2 regions of the Microbacterium faecale genome follow, and region 2 is predicted to be linked to the other one. Evidence: predicted binding sites of a transcription regulator. Region 2 holds the regulator's gene; the other holds the start of a gene.
The links. The regulator HrcA, encoded in region 2, represses chaperone genes, less so after heat shock. The targets are predictions, from matches to a motif close to TTNGCACTCGNNNNNNNCGAGTGCNAA.
Positions count from the first base shown of each region.

Region 1: the regulator HrcA is predicted to act here: its motif matches at 2,471-2,497, upstream of groES (co-chaperone GroES).

Region 1 is NZ_BMHO01000002.1:195,491-199,697, reverse strand. Features, by position in the region: gene tsaD (tRNA (adenosine(37)-N6)-threonylcarbamoyltransferase complex transferase subunit TsaD) at 1-502, shown strand, start outside; gene IEW87_RS13885 (hypothetical protein) at 499-915, shown strand; gene IEW87_RS13880 (mechanosensitive ion channel family protein) at 912-2,006, opposite strand; gene groES (co-chaperone GroES) at 2,087-2,383, opposite strand; gene IEW87_RS13870 (class I SAM-dependent methyltransferase) at 2,525-3,724, shown strand; gene guaB (IMP dehydrogenase) at 3,873-4,207, shown strand, end outside.
Region 2 is NZ_BMHO01000001.1:2,143,932-2,148,138, reverse strand. Features, by position in the region: gene IEW87_RS10170 (DUF1990 domain-containing protein) at 1-624, shown strand, start outside; gene hemW (radical SAM family heme chaperone HemW) at 624-1,844, shown strand; gene hrcA (heat-inducible transcriptional repressor HrcA) at 1,906-2,940, shown strand; gene dnaJ (molecular chaperone DnaJ) at 3,002-4,111, shown strand; gene IEW87_RS10150 (16S rRNA (uracil(1498)-N(3))-methyltransferase) at 4,119-4,207, shown strand, end outside.

The sequences.
Region 1 (4,207 bases), on a different contig from region 2:
CGCCGTGGGCGGAGACCCGGCCGCGATCCGCTTCCCGCGCGGCCTGAGTCGCGCCAGCGAGCGCGAACGACACCGGTGGGACTTCTCGTTCTCGGGCCTGAAGACCGCGGTCGCCCGTTGGGTCGAGCAGCGCGCGGACAGCGGCGACGAGCTTCCCATCGCGGATGTCGCAGCGAGCTTCCGTGAGGCGGTCGTCGATGTCCTCGTCACCAAGGCTCTGGACGCGTGCTCGGAGCGCGGCGTCCCTCGCCTGCTGCTCGGCGGGGGAGTGATCGCCAATCGGCGGCTCCGCGACGTCGCGCTCGAACGTGCCGCGGATGCGGGCGTGGCCGTGCGGATCCCGCCGCTCAGTCTGTGCACCGACAACGGCGCGATGATCGCGGCGCTCGCGTCGCAGCTCATCATGGATGGCCGCGCGCCGTCGACCCTCGCGTTCGGGGCGGATTCGACGCTCCCCGTCACGGAGATTCAGGTCGCGTCCCGCGAGGCGGCGGTCGCGTGACCGACACGACGTCACACGAGACGCTCCCCGGCCGAGGCGCCGAGGAGCGCAAGTCCGTGGCAGATCCCACCACCTCAGGCCCGATCGAGGTCGTCGCGGCCGAGACGTTCGGCTGGATCCACCCGGACGTCGCGGACCGCCCGCGTGCACGACGCGCCCGTCAGCAGAACGTCACGCGCTTCGGCCTCGTCGCGGTGACGCTCGCCGTGATCGGCGTCGTCGTGTCATGGTTCGGACCGTGGGGCGCAGGTTTCGGCCTCGTCGGTGCCGTGCTCGGCGTCGTCGCGCTGGCTCGGCGAGCGCAGCCACGCGGGTGGTGCTGGACGGCGATCGGCGCGGGCATCGCCTCAGCCGCCTTCAGTGCGTACTGGGTCCTGTGGGCGCTCACCCAGCTCGAACAGCTTCCCGTCTAAGACGACGAGTCTGCCGCGGGATCCACGACCACGCGGGAACGAGCGAGCTCCTGCGGACGCTGCGTCGCGATGAACTTCAGCAGCTGCTCTCGGACACGGCACTGCAGGAACCAGAGGAGGTCGGCGTCGGCCGCTGTCATCGACGCGCGCAGCTTCGCGACGCCACCCGTCGCATCGGAGACGATGAGACCCCAGCTGCGCCGGTCCCACTCGGGGGCGGCATCCACGATCCGCTCCAGCTCGGCGCGGACGGCGTCGACGTCCACCGTGTAATCGGCGTCGAGGAATACGGTGCCGGTGACCGCGCTCTGGTTGCGCGTCCAGTTCGTGTACGGCGTCGTCGTGAAGTAGGTCGACGGCATGATGTGACGCCGGTCGTCCCAGATCTGGACGACGACGTACGTCAGCGTGATCTCCTCGATCGTGCCGTACTGACCGTCGACTTCGACGGTGTCGCCGACCTTGAGCGCATTCGTGAACGCGAGTTGGATGCCCGCGACGACGTTGCCCAGCGTCGACTGCGCGGCGAGACCGGCCACGATGGACGCGACACCAGCGGACGCGAACAACGACGCCCCGAATGTCTCGGCGCCGGGGATCGTCAGGAGCATCGCGGCGACGGTCAGGACCGCGACCAGCGCCATCACGAGTCGTCGGATCATCCGCAGCTGCGTGCGACGGCGCCGCGCGATGAACTCGTCGTACCCGGAAGCCTCCTGTTTGACGCTCGCCCCGTCGATGAGGAACACGAGGACCTTGCCGATGATCCAGCCGACCACGGCGATGATGGCGAGCGTGAGGGCGTAGCTCAGCGCTCCGCGCAGCGTCTCGAACCCGTCCGGGAAGAGCGTCACGACGGTCGCCTTCGCACCGACGACGACGAACAGCCAGAAGATCGGCTGTGAGAAGCGGGTGTTGAGCTCGGCGAAGACGCGCGCTCGGCGGCCGAGCCGGTTCGTCACCGCCTTGAAGACCCAGACGACGACGAAGGCGACGACCACGACCACGGCGATCGCGATCGCGACGGCGCCCCAGGCCGTCCAGGGGTTTGCGGTCACACTCTCTGCGATGTCGCTCACGTCAGAATGCATGCCCCCACCCTAAAGAGGATCCCCGACAGACGAAGAACCCCGGATGCAATGCATCCGGGGTTCTCAGTCGATCGTGAGCGTCAGCGCTCGACGATGGCGAGCACGTCGCGCGCAGAGAGCACGAGGTACTCGTCAGCGCCGAACTTCACTTCGGTGCCGCCGTACTTGCTGTACAGAACGACGTCCCCGGCCGACACGTCGAGCGGAACGCGGTTGCCGTTGTCGTCGATGCGACCCGGTCCGACCGCCACGACCTCGCCCTCCTGGGGCTTCTCCTTGGCGGTGTCGGGAATGACGAGACCGCTGGCCGTGGTCTGCTCAGCCTCGACCTGCTTGATGACGATGCGGTCTTCGAGCGGCTTGATGGAAACCGACACGGTGTACCTCTGCTTTCCTGTCCTGACAGAAGACGTAAGGTTCGCACTCTCACCCCGAGAGTGCTAATGATTAGTGTATGACGGCGGTTGGCACTCTCGCAACGTGAGTGCCAATGCGGGGCCACCTTCTACGCTGGAGGAATGGACCACGCTGAGCTCGACGCGCTGCTCACCCGCGACGCGATGCGGCTCATCGATGAGCTGGACCCCGTCGAGACGACCTCCGACGTGGCGCGTACGGTCTCGCGGCTGCGCGCGGCAGGGCACGGCCCCGACCTCGTCTCCGCCGTCGTCGGACAGGTGCGGCTGCGGCAGCGCGCCCGCGCGAAGTTCGGGGAGTTCGCGGACCGGATGCTCTTCACTCGCGCGGGGCTCGAACAGGCGACGCGCATGGCGGTGTCGGCGCATCACGCCGGGCGATTCATCGACGCCGGCGTGACGCGCGTTGCCGACCTGGGCTGCGGCATCGGCGGCGACAGCCTCGCCTTCGCCTCCCTCGGCCTCGGGGTCCTCGCCGTCGACGCCGACGAGGTCACGGCGGCCCTCGCCGCATACAACCTGGCGCCGTTCCGGGATGGCGGTCGTGTCGACGTGCGCCACGGACGCGCGGAGGAGACCGGCCTCGAGGGGATCGACGCGATCTGGCTCGATCCGGCGCGCCGGACCTCCGGCCACACGGAGACCCGGCGGCTCTCCGCCGACGATTACTCGCCATCCCTGACCTGGGCGTTCGACCTCGCGCGTCGTCTGCCAACGGGCATGAAGCTCGGTCCGGCCCACGATCGCGACGCCCTGCCCGCCGATGCCGAAACCCAGTGGATCAGTGTCGACGGCTCGACCGTCGAACTCGTCGTGTGGACGGGCGCGCTCGCACGCGACGGCGTGCGTCGTGCCGCGCTCGTGCTCCGCGACGGATCCGCGCGCGAGCTCACCGCGTCCGCGGATACGGAGGACGAGCCCGTGCGCGCACTCGGCGCGTACCTCCACGAGCCCGAGGGGGCCGTGATCCGTGCACGGCTCGTCGGCGACGTCGCCCGCGAGCTCGACGCGGGCCCCGTCTCGGAACGGATCGCGTACCTCACCGGCGACGCGGCGAGGACGAGCGTCTTCGCGTCGACGTTCCGCGTGCGCGAGACGCTGTCGACGGATCCGAAACGGCTCGCGCGCGAGCTGCGGGCGCGCGACATCGGCACGCTCGAGATCAAGAAGCGCGGCGTCGACGTGGATCCCGCCGCCTTGCGCCGCCGACTCAAGCTGTCGGGTAGCGAATCGGCGACCCTCATCCTCACGCGGATCGGCGACAAGCGCACCGCGATCCTCGCCGACCGCGTCACCTCGTGACCCCGCCATTGGGTCGCCAAAGAATGCAGGTACGCACCCCGCGCGCCTGCAAAGTGTGGCGACCCTGTTCGTAGGGCAGCGCGGCGCTCGCCCAGGTGGAACGCCATAGAATGGCCCCACCCGACTGCGCGCACCAGGAGACCACCCCATGACGGATCACGATCCCTTCGGCTTCATCGGACTCACCTACGACGACGTGCTGCTCCTGCCGGGGCACACCGACGTCATCCCCAGTGAGGCAGAGACCTCCTCGCAGCTGACGAGGCGGATCCGGGTCGAGATGCCGCTGCTCTCCGCGGCGATGGACACGGTGACCGAGAGCCGGATGGCGATCGCGATCGCCCGTCAGGGCGGTATGGGGATCCTGCATCGCAACATGTCGATCGAGGAGCAGGCGGCCGCGGTCGACCGCGTCAAGCGCAGCGAATCGGGCATGGTCACCGACCCCATCACGATCGAGCCCAGTGCGACGCTCGCCGAGCT
Region 2 (4,207 bases):
CGAGACCAGACGGTCGACTATGCGGCGGTCGGTGCCTCCCAGGCGGCCGATCTGCTGCAGTTTCCGCCGGAGAAGTCCATCCCCGCCGTCAATTCGTGGCGGATCGGGAGCGGCGAGGAACGCTTCCGCAAAGCGGCCGACGACCTGCTCTCCTGGCGCGTCGTCACGGGCGCCGGTCTGGAGCTCACCGACGTCCGCCCCTCGTCGGGGCCCGGTTATACGGGCGTGAGCTTCGCCCCCGACGGCGCCCCGGTGGCCCCGACGAAGAGCGACGCGGATCAGCCGTACACCCAAGACGGCGTGCCGTACGTCACGGCGGGGGCGACCGCGCACCTGACCGGGCGTGCACGCGGGCGCAAGGCCAACGGCGACTACCGCGTCATCTTCGTTGCGGAGGAGTCGCGGCGCACGGCGTTCGCGATCGGCACCGTCGACGCGACGATCGTCAGCGGTGAGGTGCTCTTCAGCGTCGAATGGCGCGGCGACGACGAGGTCTGGTTCGAAGTGCGGGCGTTCGACGTACCGGTCGGCTGGGTGTACCGAGTGTTCCGTCGTCTCGTGCGGCGCCGACGCCGCCTGATGAACTCCGCCTACCTGCGCGCGGTCTCACCGCTGTTCGCGTAATGGCCTCGCGGCTCCCGCTCGGCGACCCCGCCCCACACGACGGACTGCTGCCCCCGAGTGCGCGCGTCGATGCCGACACCGATTTCGGCGTCTACCTGCACGTTCCCTTCTGTCGCGTGCGGTGCGGGTACTGCGACTTCAACACCTACACGTCCACGGAACTGCGCGGCGCGCGTCAGGACCAATACGCCGACACGCTCCTCGACGAGGTGGCGCTGGCGCGCGACGTGCTCGCTGACGCCGGTCCGGCCCGCCCTGCCCGCACGGTCTTCTTCGGAGGCGGAACGCCGACGCTGTTGCCGGCCGGCGACCTCGCGCGGATGCTCGACGGCGTGCGGGACGCCTTCGGCGTGCACGATGACGCCGAGATCACGGTCGAGGCAAACCCGGACACCGTGACCGCGGAGGTCGTCGACCGTCTCGCCGTGGCCGGCGTGACCCGAATGTCGGTCGGGATGCAGTCGGCCGTGCCGCACGTACTCGCCGCGCTCGACCGCACGCACGACAGGGAGAACGTCGGCACCGCGGTCGAGCTCGCCCGTGGCGCGGGCCTCGAGGTGAGCGTCGATCTCATCTATGGCGCGCCCGGGGAGACGCTGGACGACTGGCGCGAATCGGTCGAGACCGCACTGTCTCACCGTCCGGACCATATCTCGGCGTATGCCCTCATCGTGGAGGAGGGAACGAAGCTGCACCGTCAGATCGCACGCGGCGACGTGGTCGCTCCCGACGACGATCTCCAGGCCGATATGTATGAGCTCGCCGACGACGCGTTCCAGGCCGCCGGTCTCGAGTGGTATGAGGTGTCGAACTGGTCCACCAGCGTCGGGAAGCGCTCGCGACACAATCTCGCGTACTGGCGCGGAACGGACTGGTGGGGCTTCGGTCCGGGGGCGCACAGCCATGTGGCCGGGGTGCGCTGGTGGAACGTCAAACATCCGGCGGCCTACGCACAGCGACTGGCCTCCGGATCCTCGCCAGCTGCGGGCCGCGAGACGCTGGACGACGGCCAGCGCGCCCTCGAGCGGGTGCTGCTGCAGACGCGGATCCGCGAGGGCATGCCGACCGCGGAGCTCGCCGCCGCCGCGCGTCCGGCCGTCGCCGGTCTCGTGGCCGACGGGCTCGTCGACGGGCGCGCCGCTATCGGCGGACGCGTCGTCCTCACGCGTCGCGGGCGGCTGCTTGCCGACGCGGTCGTGCACGCCCTCACCGAGGGGTGAGGCCCCAGCGAGTAGACTTGGCACTCGAACCGAGCGAGTGCCAGGAACGAGAGGAGCGCCCATGGTCAGCGATCGCGGACTCCAGGTGCTGCGCGCCATCGTGACTGACTACGTCGATACACACGAACCCGTCGGCAGCAGAGCGATCGTCGATCGCCACTCCTTCGGTGTCTCCGCGGCGACGATCCGCAATGACATGGCGGCGCTCGAGGAAGAAGAGCTGATCGCTCAGCCGCACACGTCGTCGGGCCGCGTGCCGACCGACAAGGGCTACCGCGCGTTCGTCGACCACCTCGCGGATGTCCGTCCGCTGTCGCCCGCCCAGCGCGTCGCGATCGAGTCGTTCCTCGCGGATCCGGCTGATCTCGATGATCTGCTCTCGCGCACCGTGCGCCTGCTGACGCAGCTCACCGGGCAGGTGGCGCTTGTGCAATACCCGTCGTTCGCACGAGCGACCGTGACGCACCTGCAGCTGGTCGCGCTCGACGTGCGACGCGTGCTCGTAATCCTCGTGACCGACACCGGTCGCGTCTCGCAGCGGCTCACCGTGCTCGAGCACGACATCGACGCGGTGGCGCTCGACCGGATCCTCGCACGGCTGCAGCCCCTGGTCGTCGGCCGCCTCGCGGGCGAGTCCGCTGACCTGGCCGCAGGCGCTCACGCCCAGGCGTCCACGACCGACACCGGAGAGATGGCGCTGACCGCCATCACCTCGGCGATCGCGGAAGAGCTGGACGAGTTCCGGCAGAACCGCCTCGTGATGGCGGGCAGCGCCACGCTCGCGCGGCGCGGCGCCGACTTCCGCGGCAGCATCCATCCGCTTCTCGAGGCCATCGAAGAGCAGGTGACGCTGCTGCGCCTGATGAGCGAGATGGCGGCCGATGACAATGGCCTCGCGACGAGCATCGGACGCGAGAACGAGCCGTTCGGGCTCGGCGAGGCGTCGATCGTGGCGAGCGAGTACGACGCGACCGTCGGACGCGCCCGCGTCGGGCTCATGGGGCCGACGCGCATGGACTATCCCCGCAACCTGGCCTCGGCCCGCGCGGTCGCGCGGTACCTCACCAGGGTGCTCGAAGAGGACGAGAGTCGCTGAGCGCGGCTCCAGACGACAGACACGAGGCAGAACACGCGGATCCTCCGCGGAAAGGTGACCTGTGGCAGACCATTACGACGTGCTGGGCGTTTCGCGCGAGGCGAGCGCCGAGGAGATCAAGAAGGCGTATCGCAAGCTCGCCCGACGCCTCCACCCGGATGTGAACGCGACGCCCGAAGCAGCGGAGGAGTTCAAGAACGTCACACACGCGTACGACGTGCTGAGCGACCCCGAACAGCGTCGCCGCTACGACATGGGTGGCGACGAGCAGATGGGCGGCTTCGGCGGATTCGGGGGCTTCGGCGACGTCTTCGAGGCGTTCTTCGGAGCCGCTGGCGGGGGTGGTCGGCAGGGCCGGCCGCGGTCCCGCCGCGCGAAGGGCGAGGACGCGCTCGTGCGGCTTTCGCTCGAATTGGGCGACGTCGTGTTCGGCACGCGCCGCGAGGTCGAGATCGATACTGCGGTGCTCTGCGACACCTGCCAGGGATCGTGCTGCCAGCCCGGCACCGAGCCCGAGCGCTGCGACGTCTGCGGTGGCTCCGGTCACGTCCAGCGTCAGGTGCGCAGCCTCCTCGGTAACGTCGTCACGCAGCAGCCGTGCGGGTCCTGCCAGGGCTTCGGCACCCGCATCCCGCACCCGTGTACGACCTGCCAGGGACAGGGACGCGTGCGCTCGCGTCGCACGGTCGGGCTCGACATCCCCGCGGGTGTCGAGACGGGGCTTCGCCTGCAGTTGCCTGGTTCGGGCGAGGTCGGCCCGGCCGGCGGCCCGAACGGAGACCTGTACGTGGAGGTCCACGTCGAACCGCACGCAGTCTTCAGCCGCGAGAGCGACGACCTCCTCGCGACGCTCGAGGTGTCGATGACCGACGCGATCCTTGGAACGACCACCTCAATCGACGGCCTCGACGGCGCGGTGGAACTCGAGATCCGACCGGGCATCCAGTCAGGCGATGTGCTCAAGATCGCCGATCGCGGTATCACGGGCCTGCGCTCGAAGCGCCGCGGTGACCTGCGGGTCGCCGTGCAGGTCGTGACACCGACGAAGGTTGACCACAAGACGCGGCAACTCGTCGAGGAACTGGCCACCCGCACGAAGGCCCCGGATCCCCGGCTTGCCGAGCACCAGCAGGGTCTGTTCTCGAAGCTCCGCGACCGATTCCGCGCCTGAGACGCCGATGGCCCTCCACTTCATCGACGAATCCGTCACCGCTGTCGCTGGCGACACGATCGCGCTGGCGGGCGCGGAGGCGCACCACGCCGCGGC